DNA from 4 places in the Oryzihumus sp. genome. Region 2 is predicted to be linked to each of the others. Evidence: riboswitches for the same ligand, from Rfam matches in the RefSeq annotation. Region 2 holds a riboswitch; each other region holds the start of a gene.
The links. A riboswitch is a leader RNA that binds a small molecule or an ion and turns the genes downstream of it on or off. The one in region 2 is predicted to bind S-adenosylmethionine.

Region 1 (4,505 bases), on a different contig from region 2:
CGGTCCGGACCGCCCGCGGGTTGAGCCGCCGGCTCTCGGCCAGCTCCACGATCGCCCGGTCGGCGGCGTCCACGCGGTGCGACAGGGCGCGGAAGTCGCCCAGCCAGCTGTACGCCTGGTCCCGGCTCGCGCCCTGCGGCAGCTCGTCGCCGACCCGGTCCAGCAGCGCCGCGGCGTCGGTGGCCACCTGCTCCACCGCGGCACCCGCCGAGCCGACACGCACCGGCTGCGGGAGCAGCACGTTGACGAGGATGCCCACGCCCGCGCCGACCAGCGTCTCGCCGATCCGGTAGGACGCGGCCACGTCAGCGGTCGAGCTGACGCCGAGGATGAGCATCGCGCTGATCGGCGCCTCGAGCAGGTGCTCGCCCAGCCGCACCAGGTGCCCGACGAGGAGCGCCAGGGCGATGACGATGCCCAGGCTCCACCACGTCAGCCCCATGACGTTGGTCAGCACGACCGAGATCAGCACCCCGGACAGCACGCTGGCGACCCGGCGCAGCCCTGCGGTGAGCGTGGAGAACAGGGTCGCCTGCACCACCAGCAGTGCTGTGAGCGGGCCGGTCAGCGGCGGCGTCGGCTCGTGCAGCACCGCGACCGCCACCACGTAGGCCACGACCGCCGCGAAGGTCAGCCGCGCCGTCCGGGTCAGGATCGCCCGACCGTTGCGGTGCCACACGTCCCGGGCGCCGCGCAACGCTGACCGCACGGCGGCGGCCGTTCCCGGGGTGTAGGTCGGGCCGTGGCGGGGGAGCGTCACAGGACGAGGATGGCGGTTGCGCCGTCCGCTGTCAGCCGCAGGGTCCTCAGACCCTGCGCGTGGGGACGAATGCCTCTCGCGGGCGGGTGCCTGCCGGCGCACCGTGGAGCCACGGACGTCAGGGGAGAGGTGGTCGCCGATGCGCAGCCCACGGCAGGTCGCGACGCTGGCCCTCACCGTGTCCGTGCTCGCGGTGACCGCAGCCTGTGGCGGCTCCCCGGGGACCGGGGCAGCGCGTCCGTCCTCCACCGCCGGTATGCCGACCACGTCCGGCCGGCCGGCCACCTCCGGGCCGGCGACGAGCACCACGGGCCGCCCCACGCCGACGTCCACCCGGACGAGTGCACCCAGCCCGTCGACCCGCGCGAGCGTCACGACCCGGCCGACCAGCACTCCGCTTCCGACGGCTCCGGCACCGACGCGCACCACCCCGCGGCCGCCGACCACCTCGCCTCGGCCGGCGAACCCCGGGCTGCCGGCCCACCTGCTCGGCACCGTGGTCTCGCGCGTCCCCACGACGTCGAAGGTCGTCGCGCTGACTTTCGACGCCGGCGCCAACGGTGACGGCGTCCCCGCGATCCTGGCCACGCTCAAGGCCCAGCACGTGCCGGCCAGCTTCTGCCTCACCGGCGACTTCGTCCGCGCCTTCCCCGCGTTGTCCCGCCAGATGGCGACCTACGGGCGGATCGGCAACCACACCGACAACCACCCGCACCTGAGCACCCTGTCCGACGCCGCGGTGCGGACCGAGGTGAGCGACGGCGCCGCGGCGATCACCGCGGTGACCGGGCGCAGCCCCAGGCCGCTGTTCCGCTTCCCGTTCGGGGAGTACACCGCGCACACGCTGTCCCTGGTCAACGGCATGGGCTACGTCGCCGTCGGCTGGACCATCGACACCCTCGGATGGAAGGGCACCTCCGGCGGCCAGAGCGCCGACACCGTCGTGGCCCGGGTCCTGGCCGCGCGCACCCCCGGCGAGATCGTGCTCATGCACGTCGGGTCCAACCCCGACGACCACACCACCCTCGACGCGGACGCCCTGCCCCGAGTCATCAGCCAGCTGCGGGCAGCCGGATACTCGTTCGTCACGCTCTCGGCGCTCGGCATCTGAGCGGAGCGCCGGCGTCCGCCATGAGAGACGGCCGTTCCAGCGGCCGGGAGCGCGGCCTAATGTCGGTCACAGGTCATGAGTGTCAGCGCCAAGCCCCGGCTCGCTGACCGGCAACCCTCCACCGCGGTGGGGTGCCCCGGGTGAGGACCAGGCGGTGCGCCACAGGACGGCGCAACGCAAGCGCGGAGACACCCTTGGTGGTATCCCCGCACCTCGCGTGAGGTGCGCCCCGCACCTCTCGCGACCACTCGTCATACGTGAGAAGTGCTGAGAGGCAAGGGAACCCGATGACTGACACCACCCCGAACTGGTCCTTCGAGACGCGGCAGGTCCACGCCGGCCAGGTCCCCGACGAGGCGACCGGCGCGCGGGCACTGCCCATCTACCAGACCACCTCCTACGTGTTCCGCGACACCGACCACGCGGCGAACCTGTTCGCGCTCAAGGAGTTCGGCAACATCTACACGCGGATCATGAACCCCACCCAGGACGCGGTGGAGCAGCGGATCGCCTCGCTCGAGGGTGGCGTCGGCGCGCTGCTGGTCGCCTCGGGCCAGGCCGCCGAGACGCTGGCGATCCTGAACATCGCCGAGGCCGGCGACCACGTCGTGGCCAGCCCCTCGCTCTACGGCGGCACCTTCAACCTGCTCAAGCACACGCTGCCCAAGTTCGGGCTCGAGGTGACCTTCGTGGCCGATCCCAACGACATCGAGTCGTGGAAGGCCGCGGTCCGCCCCAACACCAAGCTGTTCTTCGCCGAGACCATCTCGAACCCCAAGTCCGAGGTGCTCGACATCGAGGCGGTCGCGCGCGTCGCCCACGAGGCCGGGGTGCCGCTGGTGGTGGACAACACGATCGCCACGCCCTACCTGATCCGCCCGCTGGAGTGGGGCGCCGACGTGGTCGTGCACTCGGCCACGAAGTACCTCGGCGGCCACGGCACGGCGATCGCGGGCGTCATCGTCGACGGCGGCACGTTCGACTACGGCCGCGATCCGGAGAAGTTCCCCAACTACAACACCCCGGAGGAGAGCTACCACGGGCTCGTCTTCGCCCGGGACCTCGGCGTCGGCAGCCCGCTCGGGGCCAACCTGGCGTTCATCCTCAAGGCGCGGGTGCAGCTGCTGCGCGACCTCGGGTCGGCGATCTCGCCGTTCAACGCCTTCCTCATCGCCCAGGGCGTCGAGACGCTCAGCCTGCGCCTGGACCGGCACCTGGAGAACACCCGCAAGGTCGCGGCGTTCCTCCAGGGCCGCGACGAGGTCGAGCGCGTGGTGTGGGCCTCGCTGCCCGAGCACGAGAGCTACGCCAAGGCGCAGAAGTACAGCCCCAAGGGCGCCGGCGCCGTGCTGGCGTTCGAGATCCAGGGCGGCCTCGAGGCGGGGAAGCGGTTCGTCGAGGCGCTGACCCTGCACAGCCACGTCGCCAACATCGGTGACGTGCGCTCGCTGGCGATCCACCCGGCGTCGACGACCCACTCCCAGGGCCCGGACAGCGACCGGCTCGCCGCCGGCGTGACGCCCGGGCTCGTGCGCCTCGCGGTGGGCATCGAGCACATCGACGACATCCTCGCCGACCTCGAACAGGGGTTCACCGCGGCCAAGGGCGCCTGACCTTCGACTTCTTGCGGGCAGACGACTGACAAAAGTTGACATCTGTCAGTTGTCAGCGCATGGTGGAGCCATCCCCCAGCACCGGAAGGCTCCACCATGCGCACCCGCACCCTCGGCTCCGCCGGCCCCGTCGTCTCGGCCCTCGGCCTCGGCGCGATGGGCATGTCCGACCTCTACGGCCCCGCTGACGAGGCCGAGGCGATCGCCACCATCCACGCTGCGCTCGACGCCGGTGTGAGCCTGATCGACACCGGTGACTTCTACGCCTCCGGGCACAACGAGATGCTCATCGGCCGGGCGCTCAAGGGCCGCGACCGCGACCAGGTGGCCCTCAGCGTCAAGTTCGGCGCCCTGCGTGGTCCCGACCGCAGCTGGCTGGGTGTCGACGGCCGCCCCGCCGCGGTCAAGAGCGCGCTGGCCTACACGCTCCAGCGCCTGGGCACCGACCACATCGACACCTACCGGCTGGCCCGCCTCGACCCGCACGTCCCGATCGAGGAGACCGTCGGCGCCATCGCCGAGTGTGTCGAGGCCGGCTGGGTCCGCCACGTCGGCCTGTCGGAGGTCGGCCCCGACACGATCCGGCGCGCGGCGGCCGTGCACCCGATCGCCGACCTGCAGATCGAGTACTCCCTGGTCTCGCGTGGCATCGAGGCGCAGATCCTGCCGACCACCCGCGAGCTAGGCATCGGCATCACCGCCTACGGCGTGCTCTCCCGTGGGCTGCTCAGCGGCCGCTGGAGCCCCGAGCGCAAGATGAGCGCCGGTGACTTCCGGGCCTACAGCCCCCGCTTCCAGGGCGAGAACCTCCAGCAGAACCTGCGCCTTGTCGAGGCCCTGCGCGAGGTCGCCGAAGCCAGGGGCGCGACCGTTGCCCAGGCCGCCATCGCCTGGGTTCTCTCCCGAGGTGAGGACATCGTGCCGCTGGTCGGCGCACGTCGTCCCGACCGCCTGGCCGAGGCCCTCGGCGCCCTCGACCTCGACCTGAGCGCCGACGACCTCGCCGCGCTCCAGGCGGCTG
Region 2 (4,505 bases):
CTCCTTCGTCGGCACGTAGCCCACAACGACGGCCACCTGAACCTCCTCGTCCAGTCGCGCAGCGCGTGCTGCTCCGTGCGGCGACCGTACCGGATATCAGCGGGCGCGTCGTGAGGACGGTGACGCCTCGCCGAGGGCCTCGCGCAGGATCTGTCCGACCTGCCCGATCTCGATGAGGAAACCGTCGTGGCCGTAGTCCGAGCGAACCCGGTGCGCGGGGCCGACGGCGGCCGGCGCGGTCGCGATCTCGTCGGACAGCCGAGGCGGGTAGAGCCGGTCGGAGTCGACGCAGGCGACCGTGAGCCGGGCGGTCACCCGCTCCAGGGCGGCCTTCCAACCGCCGCGGCCGCGGCCCACGTCATGGGAGTTCATGGCCTCGGTGAGCACGAGGTAGGAGTTGGCGTCGAAACGCCGGGCCAGCTTGTCCGCGTGGTGGTCCAGGTAGCTCTCGACCGCGAACCGCCCCCCGCCGCCGAGCGGCTGCTCCTCCCCCTGCGGGTGGCGCCCGAAGCGCTCGGCCAGCTCGTGCTCGCTGCGGTAGGTCACGTGCGCGATCCGGCGCGCCAGGCCCAGCCCGGCGTCCGGGCCGACCGGGTGGCCGTAGTAGTCCCCGCCCCGGAAGTGCGGGTCCTGCCGGATGGCCAGCAGCTGCGGCTGGCACCAGGCGATCTGCTCGGCGGTGGCGTAGGCACCGCTGGCCAGCACGATGCAGGCCTCCACCCGGTCGGGGTGGGTGACCGCCCACTCCAGCGCCCGCATGCCGCCCATGGACCCGCCGAGGACGGCCGCCCAGCGCTCGACGCCGAGCGCGTCGGCCAGGCGGGCCTCCACCTCGACCTGGTCGCGGACGGTGACATAGGGGAAGCGGCTGCCCCAGGGGCGCCCGTCGGGGTCGCTGCTGGCCGGGCCGGTGGTGCCCTGGCACCCGCCGAGGACGTTGCTGGCGACGACGAGGAAACGGTTGGTGTCCAGCGGCCGGCCGGGACCGATCAGCCCGTCCCACCAGCCCGGCGTGGGGTGGCCCGCGCCGGCCGGTCCGGCGACGTGGCTGTCCCCGGTGAGGGCGTGCTCGACGAGGATGGCGTTGTCGCGGGCGGCGTTGAGCCGGCCCCACGTCTCATAGGCCACCCGCACCTCCGGCAGCGAGCCGCCGACCTCGAGGGCCAGGCCACCGACGGCGAGTTGCCGACGGCCGGGGCCGGTCGTGGCACGCAGCGGGTCGGAGATCACGGTCACGGCGGCTCCCTGGGAGGTCGTCAGGGCCCGGCCGGGCCCGCGCTTGCCACCTGTGGTCCAGGTGGCCCGGTCATCACCCGGGGCACCCCACCGCGGTGGAGGGTTGCCGTCCAGCAAGCCGGGGCTACGCGCTGGAGCTCATGACCTGCCCGCAACTGTACGCCCGACGCCCCACCGACCCGACCGACCGTCCGCGTGCTGGACCCCCCTGCCCAAGGGCCACACGGCTCAGGCGGAGGCGCGGTCGGGACGGATCGCGAGGTCGACCATGCGCTCCAGCAACGCGGCAAGCCGGTAGCCGGGGTCGACCGCCAGCGCCCGGTCCAGCGCGACTCGGGTGAGCGCGCCGTCGCCGCGCCACCAGGCGAGGTTGGCCAGCACCGTGAGGGCCGCGACCGCCCACTCGTCGGGAAGGACCCCGCACAGGGCCACCAGCCTGGCCTCGACCCGGCGCTGTGCGGTGACCTCGGCGACGTCCGGCTCCCCACGCCCCCAGCCACGCACGGGAAGGAAGCGGCGCAGCTGCTCACGCAGGCCCGGGTCGACCAGGTCCAGCTCGAGGGTGCCGGGACACAGCCAGGCGACCAGCGCGTCACGCAGGTGCACGTCGACCAGCGAGCACGCGGCCAGGGCGAGGTCGCCCGGCGGCAGGTCGGTGACCGCCGGGGCCGCGTCGTCCTCACGCAGCAGCTCGGCCCACACGGCCAGCGCCCGCGCTCGCTGCTTCTCCAGGTCGGGTTGGTGCTCGTCGTGGCCGTCCGACACCACCTGGAGCCACTCCTGCGCGCAGGCCCGCACCGCGCGGGTCAGCAGCGGGTGGGACCCCGGCTGCAGGCTGGCCACGAGGGCCTCCCGGTCGACCAGCGGCGCCACCTCCATGCCCACGAAGTCGGCCACCGCCGGCACCTCGTGGCCGGGCTGCAGCAGCGTGCCCGCCGTGGGGCAGCACGCCTCGCTGGTGCAGTCGAGGGCGAACCAGCGCCCCTCCCGCACCACGAGACGGTCCGCCACCGGCAGCCCCATCTCGTCACAGGCGTCGTCGAGCGCGTCGAGCATCGGCGAGGACGCCCCCTCGGCGTCCTCGTAGCCGACCAGCAGGGCCGACTCGGGCCCGTCCGCGGCCAGCGGCCCTGTCATGGCCGCGACCGCCTGGTCGAGGTGCTCGTGCGGCGGAAGGTCAAGCCGCTGCACCAGACCCATGCGGCGGCCGTGGAGGCTGACCACCAGGACGCTGTCACGCGGGTGGTAGCCGAGCTGGTAGGGCAGGACGGCCAGCACGTCGGCCGGCCCCCGGAGGTGGAGTGTCGTCGTCATGACCCGAGCGTGCGGGCGACCGCCCGGCACCGACAGGCGCTGCCGCGCGCCTGTGGACGGTGGGACGAACGGCGGAGGGCTTGTGGACAACGCCGACGGCGCCACGACCCCGGCGGGTCAGCCGACGACGTCCCCCGGCACCGTCCGGCGGCGCTGCTCCTCCCACGCGAGGAACACCTCGGTCTCGTTGACCACGGTGGTCGCGATCCAGGACACGACGACGGCGTCGTCGGCCAGGCCGAACAGGCCGAGCAACGCCTCCGGCGCGAGGTCGATCGGTGACACGACGTAGGCGACCGCCCCGACCAGGAGCGCCAGGCGACCCAGGCTCGTCCCGGCATACTCGCCGCGAGCGGTGGCGCGGACCAGCCGCGGCAGGCTGGACAGCCGCGCGCCCATCCCCGGGCTCCCGGGGCGGGTGACGGCGCGCAGGGCGCGGGCGATGCTGCGGAAGGCGCCCCAGCGCAGGGCGGTGGCGGTGCTCACGGGGACTCTCCTCTGCGGGCGCGGTGCTGGCCCGCCGGTGGGGGGACGGTGCCGGTATGACGAGTGGCTGCGGGCGGCGGTTCCGGCACCACCTCTCGCGGCGGCTCAGGAGCCCAGCTGGCGGGACCGGCGCGGGAACTCGTGGCGGGAGTGGTCGGCGATCCGCTTGAGCAGGTAGGTGTCCAGGCCGGCGCCGACGACGCCGCCGACGAGTGGCACCGCCTTGCCGAAGCGGGTCAGGGTCTTCTTGCCCACCTGGGTCAGCAGCCGGAAGCCGACCGCCTTGTTGACCACCATCAGGGCCGGGCCCGGCAGCTGCTGCGCGGCCAGGTTGGCCAGGCGCCCGGTCTTGGTCAGGCCGGCCTTGGACAGCAGGTCGTCGGCGTCGGCGCCGACGAGCGCCAGCAGGACCGCCGACCGGACCTCGGGCTGGCGGATGTCGTAGCCCCGGGCGGAGGCGATCCCGGCGACCATGCGCGTCGCGACGAGGTAGAACTCGAGCACGTTGGCCGGCAGGGCGACCGGGAGCGTGACGAAACCACCGAGGCTGGTGACGAAGCCGCCGGCCGCGCCCATCTTCAGGTGCAGGCGCACGATCGCGTCCACGGCACCCTCGACGTCGGCGTGGTCGGTCAGGGCGACGTCGGCGACCTTCTGGGCCGAGTCGAACGGACCCTTGCCGTCGATCCCGACGTCGAGCAGCCGCTCGACCATCCGTGCCGCGGTGCTGCCGAGGGCGTGCTCGTCCACCACCGGCTCGGGCGTCCCGGCCGGCAGGACCACCTCGCCTCCGGCGGTGCCGATGCTGCTGTCCCTGTCGAAGATGCCCACTTGGTCTCCTCACGTCGACTGTCGGACCATCCTGCCAGCATGGGCTCATGCTGCTCGCCGAGGTGGTCGCCACGTCCGCCGCCGTGGCCGCCACGGCGTCGCGCAACGCCAAGGTGGGGCTTCTGGCCGACCTGCTGGGCCGCACCCCTGCACCCGACGTGGCCGTGGTGGCGCGCCTGGTCTCCGGTCAGCTGCGCCAGCGGCGCACCGGCATCGAGCTCGCCGGCTGGCGCGACCTGCCGGAGGCCGCACCGGTGGCCACGGTCACGGTCGGCGAGCTCGACGCCGCCATGCAACGGGCCAGCGAGCTCTCCGGACCGGGCTCGGCTACGGCGCGGGCACAGCTGGTGGCCGCGCTGCTCGGCCGGCTCACCGCGGCCGAGCAGGTGTTCCTCGTCGGCGTGCTGCGCGAAGGGCTGCGCCAGGGCGCCGGGGAGTCGCTCGTGCTCGCGGCGACCGCCCGGGCGGCGGGCGCGCCCGAGACGGAGGTCCGGCGCGCGGTGACGGTGAGCGGCAGCCTCGCCGCCGTGGCCGAGGCCGCCCTGATCCGGGGACCCGCGGCCCTGGCCGGGTTCAGCCTCACCGTCGGGCAGGGCGTCGGGCCGATGCTGGCGGCCTCGGGCAAGGACCTTGGTGCC
Region 3 (4,505 bases), on a different contig from region 2:
GGGTCCGCTGGTGGTGTTGCCGACCCACCTGAGCCGGATCGTGGGGAAGTAGCCGAGCTCGGCGGCGAGCTCGGGCAGGGTGACGTTGTTGGCCGAGCCCTGGTAGCGCAGGGTCACCGGCCCCTTCGCCGAGCCGGCCGCCTCGGTGGAGGGCAGGGAGCACGCCGTGAGGGCAGCGGCGCCGCCCAGGGTCAGGACGAGGAGCCGGGTCGTGGTCCGCGCGCGCATCAGGCCACCGCCTCGCGGCGCTCGGGGCGGGCGCCGAGGAGGGTGCGTCCGGCGAGGGTGTCGAGGAAGACCGCAGTCACCTCGCGCAGCGGCCGCGCCGCCGACTCCTCGAGCAGCACCTCGCCGCTCTCGAAGAGGGTGACCTCGCCGGCCAGGACGAACCAGCCCGGGCTGATGCTGCTGGGGCCGAGACTGGCGAGCACCGGTCGCAGGGCGTAGTCGACGGCGAGGACGTGTGCGGGCGTGCCGCCGGTGGCCACGGGAAGGACGACCTTGCCGCGCAGCGCGAACTGCGGAAGCAGGTCCAGGAAGGTCTTGAGCAGCCCGCCGTAGGCCGCCTTGTAGACCGGGGTCGAGACGACGACCGCATCGGCTGCCTCGAGGCTGCCCACCGCTGCGGCGATGTCCGGGTCGTCGGCGTCGCCGCGCAGCAGCGGCCCGGCGGGAAGGTCCCGCAGGACGATCGGGGCGACGAGGTGCCCCGCTTGTTGCAGCTGCCGGGAGATCTCGGAGAGCACCCCGTCGGTGCGGGAGGCGGTGGAGGGACTGCTGGAGATGGTGGCTATGACAGCCATGAGGGGTCCTTTCATGGGCAGGGGGCATCGCCGGCCGTGCGACTTGGCCCGCGGAGGGCCGGCCGGCGCAGAGCCGTTGCTGGGGAAGGGTTCTCGCTGGTGCGAGAGGAGGAGGACTGCTCTGGTCAGCGGCGACAGAGCGCGCTGGAGACCCGGAGGAGGTCGACGTGCCGACGCCGGGCCGGGTAGAGCGAGGGTGGCCCGCTGCTCCCAGATCCCTTGGCCCTCATGGGTTTCCGTCCTCGATGGAGGCATCGAGCCTCGCGCTTGCTCCGGTCGGTCGACCGGAGCCAGGTCTTCACCCGGAGCACCCCACCGCGAATGAGAGGGTTGCCGTCCAGCAAGCCGGGGCTGTGCGCTGGAGCTCGTGACCTGCCCCGAAACTAGCCGTTCAGGGATCGCCTATCAAATGAGTAGGAATTGTCTCTCGCATGCTGGGATGCCGGCACGGGGACGACCCGCTCGGGGCCGATGGCACGGCGAGGACCCGCATGCGGTTCGCGCGGGCACTACCCCAGCTGGTCGCGACGGCGGGTCAGGTAGGCGATCTCGGCGGTGTTGCCCGTGAGCCCGATGGCCGCGTCGTACGCCGCGCGGGACTCCTGGCTGCGGCCCAACCGGCGCAACAGGTCGGCGCGGGTCGCATGGAAGGCGTGGTAGCCGGCCAGCGTGTCCGCGAGACGGTCGACGGCCGCCAGTGCCACTTCCGGGCCGTCGAGCTCAGCGACCGCGACGGCCCGGTTGAGGGCGACGATGGGTGACGGGTCGAGGCGGACGAGCTGGTCGTAGAGGGCGACGACCTGCGACCAGTCGGTGTCGCGCACGTCGCGGGCAGAGGTGTGCACGGCGTTGATCGCGGCGAGGACCTGGTAGCGGCCCGGGGGCCTCCCCATGGCCAGACGCTCGCGCACCAGCTGGTGCCCCTCGGCGACCAGCGCCGCGTCCCAGACACCTCGGTCCTGCTCGGCGAGGCTGACCAGCTCGCCGCTCGACGAGACGCGGGCGGTGCGGCGGGCCTCGGTGAGGAGCATCAACGCCAGAAGCCCGGCCACCTCACCGTCCTCCGGCAGGAGTGCACGGACCAGGCGCGTCAGCCGGATCGCCTCGGCGGTCAGGTCGTGACGCACGGGGTCGGTGTCGGGGCCGCTCGCCAGGTAGCCCTCGTTGAAGACGAGGAAGAGGACGGCGAGGACGCCGGAGACGCGTGCCGGGAGGTCCTCCGCGGACGGCACGCGATACGGGATGCGGGCGGCCTTGATCTTGGCCTTGGCCCGGGTGATCCGCTGGGCCATGGTCGTCTCCTGCACCAGGAACGCGCGGGCGATCTCGGGCATGGTCAGACCGCCGACCATGCGCAGCGTCAGCGCCACGCGGGTCTCCATCGCGAGCGCCGGGTGGCAGCAGGTGAAGATCAGCCGCAGCCGCTCGTCGTCGACGGCGCCGAGAGGCTCGGGCGGGTCGTCATCGAGCACCATCTGAGCCTCCTTCTGCTTGTCGTCCCGCTTGTGCTCGCGTCGGATCCGGTCGATGGCCTTGCGGGTGGCGGTCGTGGTCAGCCAGCCGCCGGGGTTGGGCGGGACGCCGTCGGCCGGCCACCGCTCGACCGCGGTCGCGAACGCCTCGGCCGCCGCCTCCTCGGCGATGTCGAGGTCGCCGAAGCGCCGGGCCAGGGCGGCGACCACCCGCGCCCACTGCTCGTGGTGGACCCGGGTGATCGCCTCGCCGACCTCGGTCCGGTTCACAGGAACGGACGCACCTCGATCTTGCGGTTGCACGCCTTCGACCCCTCGGTGGCGAGCTTGAGCGCCACGTCCAGGTCCGCGGCCTCGATGATCCAGAAGCCGGCCATGTACTCCTTCGACTCCACGAAGGGGCCGTCGGTGACGATCGCCTCGCCACCCCGGTTGTCGACGACGGTGGCCGGGTCGGGCGACCCGAGGCCGCCGGCGAAGACCCAGTGCCCCTCGGCCCGGAGCCGGTCGTTGAACGCATCGATCGCAGCCTGCTCGGTCGCGGTGTCCGGGCCGGTGCCGTCGTCGATCACGGAAACCAGATACTGCATCTCAGGTCATCTCCTGTGGTCTGGGGCGCCCCTCACGGGCGCCGCTCACCCCTGCTACGAACAGCCCTGCCCCGATCCGACACCGCCATCCGGACTTCTTCAAGCGCAAAGCCGGTATGCCGCGCCCGTTGCGGACCAGCTCAGCCGACGACCGGCGCCTGCGCCCCCGCGTCCTCGGCGCTCACGTCACCGGTGGCGCCGCGTCGGACCGCCCACCGGCCGGCGGTGAACACGTAGGTCAGGAACGCCGCCTCGGCCAGCACGCCGATCCCGACCCGGGCCCACGTCGGCAGCGGCGAGGGCGTCACGAACGCCTCGATCACGCCGGAGACGGCGAGCACCGCGGCCAGTCCGAGCGCCACCGCGATGGCCGAGCGCCCCTCACGGGCCACGGCCTGGGTGCGGGTGCGCGGCCCGGGCTCGACCCACGACCAGAACAGCCGCAGCCCGGTCGCCCCGGCGATGAACACCGCGGTCAGCTCGAGGATGCCGTGCGGCAGGATCAGGCCGAAGAACACCGACGCCCGGTGGTGGTGGACCATGATCGAGCCGATGATCGCGACGTTGAGGACGTTCTCCAGCAGCAGGTAGATGACCGGCAGGCCGAGTACGCCGGAGGCGATGCACAGCGCCGAGACCCAGGCGTTGTTGGTCCACACCTTCGCCGCGAAGTGCGACGCGGCGTACTCGCTGTAGTAGTGCGCGAAGTCCACCCGGACGAGCTGGTCGACCTCGGCGGGCGAGAGCAGCGAGGACTCCACCGCGGGGTGCGCCAGCAGCCACCAGCCGATGACGAAGGCGACCGCCACGTTGGCCAGCGCCGTGGCGATCCACCAGCGCCGGGTGCGGTAGAGCGCCGCCGGGAACGTGTCGGTGAAGAACATCGCGAGGTCGCGCCAGGCGACCGACCGGGTGCCGGCCGAGCGGGCCCGCGCCCGCGCCAGCAGCGAGGACAGGTAGGTCACCAGGCTGGGGTCCGGCGCCGCGGAGCGCACCACGGACAGGTGCGTGGCCACGCGCTGGTAGCGGTCGAGGATCTCGTCGGCCTCCGCCCCGGAGAGCCGCCGCTGCCGCGCAAGCGCGTCCAGCCGCTGCCACTCCCCCTGGTGCGCCGCCACGAACGCGTCGAGATCCACGGCGGACAGCCTAGGGCCAGCGCCGTGGCCCTAGGCTGCGAACGTGGACAGCGCAACCCTGGGCGTCGGCGAGGACGACCTCGTCACCGGTGAGGCCGTCGCCCTCGACCTGCCCGCCGCCGGCCTCGGCATGCGGGTGCTCTCGGGGGCCCTCGACCTGTTCGTCGCCGGCGTGGTGCTCTTCGTCCTGTTCTGGCTCGCGGTCCTGGTCACCAGCGGGGCCGACGACGCCGTCGCGGCGACGGTCTTCCTGACGGCCACGGTGCTGGCCATGGTGGTGCTGCCGACCACCGTCGAGACGCTCACCCGGGGCCGCAGCCTCGGCAAGGCGGCCACCGGCCTGCGCACCGTGCGCGACGACGCCGGCCCGATCGGCTTCCGGCACGCGCTCACCCGGGCGCTGATCGGGGTGGTCGAGATCTGGTTGCCGCCGCTGTTCATGGCGCCGGCGTTCACGTGCGCCCTGTTCAACCGCAAGGGCAAGCGGTTCGGTGACCTGGCCGC
Region 4 (4,505 bases), on a different contig from region 2:
TCCAACGCAAGTCCCGGCCACGGGCCGGTATGCGGGGTGCCCGCCTCAGGCGCTCAGGGTGCAGAAGGTGCGCCGGTAGGACTGCGGGGACGTGCCGACGATGCGGGTGAAGTGGTGGCGCAGGATCGCCGCCGTGCCCAGGCCGGTCCGAGCGGCGACCTGCTCGACCGAGGCGTCGGTCGTCTCGAGCATCCGGCGCGCCAGCAGCACCCGCTGGCCGGTGACCCACTGGTGCGGCGTCGAGCCGGTCTCGGCCCGGAACCGACGGGCGAAGGTGCGCTCGCTCATCAGTGCGCGCCGGGCCAGCGCGGGGATGGACAGGTCCTGGTCGAGGTGCTCGATGGCCCACTCCAGCACGGGCTGGAGGGTGTCGGCACCGACCTCGGGCACGGGTGACTCGACGTACTGCCGCTGGCCGCCGTCGCGCGTCGGGGGCACGACCATGCGCCGGGCGATGGTCGAGGCGACCCGGGTGCCGTGCTCCTGGCGGACCAGGTGCAGGCAGGCGTCGATGCCGGCGGCGGTGCCGGCCGAGGTGAGCACCGGGCCGTCCTCGACGTAGAGGACGTCGAGCTCGACGTCGATCTGGGGGTACCGCGCGGCGAGGTCGTCCGCGTGGGCCCAGTGGGTAGTGGCGCGCCGCCCGTCGAGCACGCCGGCGGCGGCCAGCACGAACGCACCGGAGCACACGCTCATGACCCGGGCGCCGCGGGCGACCGCGTCACGCAGGGCCTGCAGCAGGGCCTCGGGGTAGGGGCCGGTGTCGATCGCCGGGACGGCAATGAGGTCGGCGCTGGCGAGCCGGTCGAAGCCGTGCTCGGCGCTGATCGAGAAGCCGGTGCGGGTCGGCATCGGCACGCCGGGCTGCTCGGCGCAGATCGCGAAGTCGAACTTCGGCACGCCCTGGTCGGTCCGGTCGATACCGAACACCTCGCAGAGCACGCCGAGCTCGAAGGGGGACAGGTCCGGCAGGACCGGCACGGCGACGTCGCGGAGCATGTCCCCAGCATGGCACCGATCTGGCGGGAAATCGATGTCTCATGACATTTCTGCCACTCGTGGCAGGGATCAGGTCAAGCGCATGATTTCTGCCATGGAACTCCTCATCATGTTTGCCGCACTCGTCGTCATCGCCGTCCTGGCCCCGCGCTTCGGCGCCGACACCCACCGCAGCCGCGAGTGGGACGACCCGATCGAGACCTGGCCGGCCGGCGTCCGCAACCCGCTGCCCAAGCCGCACCGCACCCGTCACCCGTGACGGGCCTCGCTCACCAGGGGCGGGGCAGGGACAGGTCGCGCGGGTCGTGCACCGGCTCCCAGCCGGCGTCGGTCAGCGCATAGTCGAAGGCCGGTCCCTGCTCCGCCAGCCGGCGCACCGCCGACACCAACCGGTCGACGTGCTCCAACGTGTTGGCGAGCCCGACGCTGGCGCGCACCGCGGTCGCCGGGGCGCCCGGACCGTCGAGCAGGGCGTCCACGAGCAGGTGCGCACAGAACTTGCCGTCCCGCACGCCGATCCCGTGCTCGGCCGACAGCGACGCCGACACCAGTGAGCTGTCGACGCCGTCCACCGTGAAGGTCACCACCCCCACCCGGTCGTGCTCCTCACCGAACACCGACCACGTGGTCACGCCCTCGATGACGGCGAGCCCGGACTGCAGGCGCTGCGCCAGGGCCGACTCGTGGGCCTCGATCGCGTCACGGTGGGCCTCGACCGTGGCACACGCGGCGGCCAGGGCGATCGCGCCGATGACGTTGGGGCTGCCCGCCTCGTGCCGGGCCGCCCCCTGGCTCCACTGCACCTCACGCTCGCTGACCCGTGCCGTCGCCCCACCGCCGCGCAGGTAGGGCGCCGCCGCGTCGAGCCAGTCGGCCCGGCCGACCAGGACGCCCGCACCGAAGGGGGCGTAGAGCTTGTGCCCGGAGAACGCCACGTAGTCCACGTCAAGCGCGTCCAGGTCGATGCGCCGGTGCGGGGCGAGCTGCGCGGCGTCCAGGGCCACGCGCGCGGCATACCGGCGGGCGACCTCGGTGACCCGCTCCACGGGCCACAGCTCACCGGTGACGTTGGATGCTCCGGTGACCACGACCAGCCGTGGTCCGTCGCTGGACCGGGCGTGCTCGGCCAGCGCCTCCTCGAGCAGCACCAGGGCGTCCGCCACGCTGCCGGGCACGGGCAGGCGCACGGTTCGCCGCTCGTCCCAGGGCAGCAGCGCCGCGTGGTGCTCGGACTCGAAGACGAACGTCGTGGTGCGCCGGGGCAGCGCCCGTGCCAGGAGGTTGAGCGAGTCGGTGGTGTTGCGGGTGAAGACGACCAGGTCCTCCTCGCGCGCCCCGACGAAGGAGGCCACCTGCTCGCGGGCCTGCTCGTACCACGCGCTGGTCACCTTCGAGGCGTAGCCGTTGCCGCGGTGCACCGAGGAGTAGGTGCGCAGCGCGGCATCGACCGCGGCCTGGACGGACTCCAGTGCCGGGGTGCTCGCCGCGTGGTCGAAGTTGGCGTAGTCCACGACCGTCCGGTGCAGCGTGGGCACGCCCAGGTCGGCGGCCACGGTGCGCGGCAGCGGCGTCAGGAGGTCCTGCGGCAGCGCGGGAACGGGGCGCAGGTGGTCCCGCGGGGCGGGGGCGGGCGCCTGGTGGTGGGTCCGGCTGATGGTGGCGATCGACAACGAAGCTCACTCCTCGGTGGTCCGGTGGACCATCGAGGCCTTCGGGCTCGCCGGTCCGCGCTTGCCGGCACCGCGGGCGCGGGCCGACCGGGTCGTCACCCGGAGCACCCCGCCGCGACAGGAGGGTTGCCGGCCAGCAAGCCGGGGCTTGACGCTGGCACTCATGACCTGGGCTCGACCGTAGCGGCGCCGGCGCGGGCCTGCCCACCTTTCGGGAGTGATGTCCCGGGATGTGAGACCTGGCGACCGGGGCGGCAGCCGGGAGCAGCCCCGGTGACGGGCGCCCGCCACGCGACGCGCCGGAGGCCGGGGCGCGTGTGACGCGTGATGTCGTCGGGGCGATCGCGTAGCCTGCGAAGGTGGCGACCCGGACGACCTCCTCCTCGCGCTCGAGCTCCTCGGGACGCGGCGGCGCCGCGCGCCCGGCGGCGCGGACGCCTGCGGCCAATCGCAAGCCCGCCGCCCGCAAGCCTGCTGCCCGCAAGCCGGCGCCGCGCAAGCCCGCGCCCCGGGCGGCCACCCTGCCCTGGCCGGTGCGCGCCGTGCGTGGTGCGTGGATGGGCGTGGCCCACCTGGCCGGCGGCACGGTCCGCAAGGTCGGCCACAGCGCGCGTGAGCTCGAGCCGGAGCACCGTCGCGACGGCGTCGGCTTCGCGCTCATCGCCCTGGCCATCATCGTGGCCGCGCGCGAGTGGTGGGCGCTGCGCGGTCCGGTCGGCGACGTGGTCCACGCCGTGGTGGCCGGCACCTTCGGCCGGGTCGGCCTGGCCGTCCCGATCGTCCTGATCCTGCTGGGGCTGCGCCTGCTGCGCGCCCCCGACGAGGCCTCCTCGACCAACCGCATCGGCATCGGCCTGACGGCCCTGGCCTTCTCCGCTGCCGGCCTGGTGCACATCTCCGCCGGGGTGCCGAGCCCGTCCGACGGGGCGCCCTCGATGCGCGAGGCCGGCGGCATCATCGGCTTCCTCGCCTCGAGCCCGGTCGTCGCGGGCGTCACCGTCTACGGCGCGGTGCCGATCCTGTTGCTGCTGGGGGCCTTCGGGCTGCTGGTGACCACCGCCACGCCGGTCCACATGGTGCCGACCCGGCTGGGCGAGCTGCGCGACTGGGCCCTGCACCGCAAGCCCGAGCCCGAGCCGGAGCCCGAACCCGAGCCGCAGCCCAGGCCGCGCCGCCGCCGGGCTGTCGCCGACGGGGGCCTGGACGGGGACGAGGCCTTCGAGCAGGCCGCGATCGTGGCCCGCGAGGCCAGGGCCAAGGGCTACCGGCCGGGGGAGAAGCGGCCCACCCCGCCCGGCACGCTCGCGCCGGGGGAGGACGCCGCGGCCGCGGCGCTCGCCTCCGCCCGAGCCGGTGCCTCAGCTGCTCCCGCCGCCGGCGCGGCTGCCGTGCCCGCCAAGGCCCCGCTGGAGCCGCCGCCCACCAGCCCGCTGCCGCAGCGCGTCGAGCAGCTCGCCCTCGCCGGCGACGTGACCTACACGTTGCCCGACAACGCGATCCTGGCCCCGGGCTCGCCGCACAAGACCCGCAGCGCCGCCAATGACAAGGTCGTCGAGTCGCTCACCGAGGTGCTCGAACAGTTCGAGATCGACGCCCAGGTCACCGGGTTCATGCGCGGGCCCACGGTGACCCGCTACGAGGTCGAGCTCGGCCCCGGCGTCAAGGTCGAGCGCGTCACCGCGCTCTCCAAGAACATCGCGTATGCCGTCGCCTCGGCCGACGTGCGCATCCTCAGCCCGATCCCGGGCAAGTCCGCGATCGGCATCGAGATCCCCAACACCGACCGCGAGAAGGTCAGCCTCGGCGACGTGCTGCGCAGCCAGACCGCGCGCAACA

Region 1: linked by a shared signal. The riboswitch ahead of ACXVGS_RS16785 (bifunctional o-acetylhomoserine/o-acetylserine sulfhydrylase) and the one ahead of metX (homoserine O-acetyltransferase MetX) in region 2 are both predicted to bind S-adenosylmethionine.
Region 3: linked by a shared signal. The riboswitch ahead of ssuE (NADPH-dependent FMN reductase) and the one ahead of metX (homoserine O-acetyltransferase MetX) in region 2 are both predicted to bind S-adenosylmethionine.
Region 4: linked by a shared signal. The riboswitch ahead of ACXVGS_RS10165 (aminotransferase class V-fold PLP-dependent enzyme) and the one ahead of metX (homoserine O-acetyltransferase MetX) in region 2 are both predicted to bind S-adenosylmethionine.

Annotation. Positions count from the first base shown of each region.
Region 1 is NZ_JBTCWL010000082.1:7,545-12,049, reverse strand. It holds gene ACXVGS_RS16795 (FUSC family protein) at 1-760, opposite strand, end outside; gene ACXVGS_RS16790 (polysaccharide deacetylase family protein) at 900-1,871, shown strand; SAM riboswitch class IV at 1,943-2,060, shown strand; gene ACXVGS_RS16785 (bifunctional o-acetylhomoserine/o-acetylserine sulfhydrylase) at 2,159-3,484, shown strand; gene ACXVGS_RS16780 (aldo/keto reductase) at 3,581-4,505, shown strand, end outside.
Region 2 is NZ_JBTCWL010000004.1:79,193-83,697, forward strand. It holds gene ACXVGS_RS01730 (universal stress protein) at 1-36, opposite strand, end outside; gene metX (homoserine O-acetyltransferase MetX) at 97-1,236, opposite strand; SAM riboswitch class IV at 1,271-1,382, opposite strand; gene ACXVGS_RS01740 (DUF4192 domain-containing protein) at 1,465-2,550, opposite strand; gene ACXVGS_RS01745 (YkvA family protein) at 2,668-3,036, opposite strand; gene ACXVGS_RS01750 (EcsC family protein) at 3,142-3,867, opposite strand; gene ACXVGS_RS01755 (ATP-dependent DNA ligase) at 3,915-4,505, shown strand, end outside.
Region 3 is NZ_JBTCWL010000021.1:32,010-36,514, forward strand. It holds gene ACXVGS_RS07525 (ABC transporter substrate-binding protein) at 1-228, opposite strand, end outside; gene ssuE (NADPH-dependent FMN reductase) at 228-803, opposite strand; SAM riboswitch class IV at 1,062-1,176, opposite strand; gene ACXVGS_RS07535 (RNA polymerase sigma factor) at 1,313-2,545, opposite strand; gene ACXVGS_RS07540 (YciI family protein) at 2,542-2,865, opposite strand; gene ACXVGS_RS07545 (stage II sporulation protein M) at 3,006-4,001, opposite strand; gene ACXVGS_RS07550 (RDD family protein) at 4,045-4,505, shown strand, end outside.
Region 4 is NZ_JBTCWL010000032.1:17,999-22,503, forward strand. It holds gene ACXVGS_RS10155 (helix-turn-helix domain-containing protein) at 46-999, opposite strand; gene ACXVGS_RS10160 (hypothetical protein) at 1,094-1,258, shown strand; gene ACXVGS_RS10165 (aminotransferase class V-fold PLP-dependent enzyme) at 1,269-2,669, opposite strand; SAM riboswitch class IV at 2,722-2,838, opposite strand; gene ACXVGS_RS10170 (DNA translocase FtsK) at 3,029-4,505, shown strand, end outside.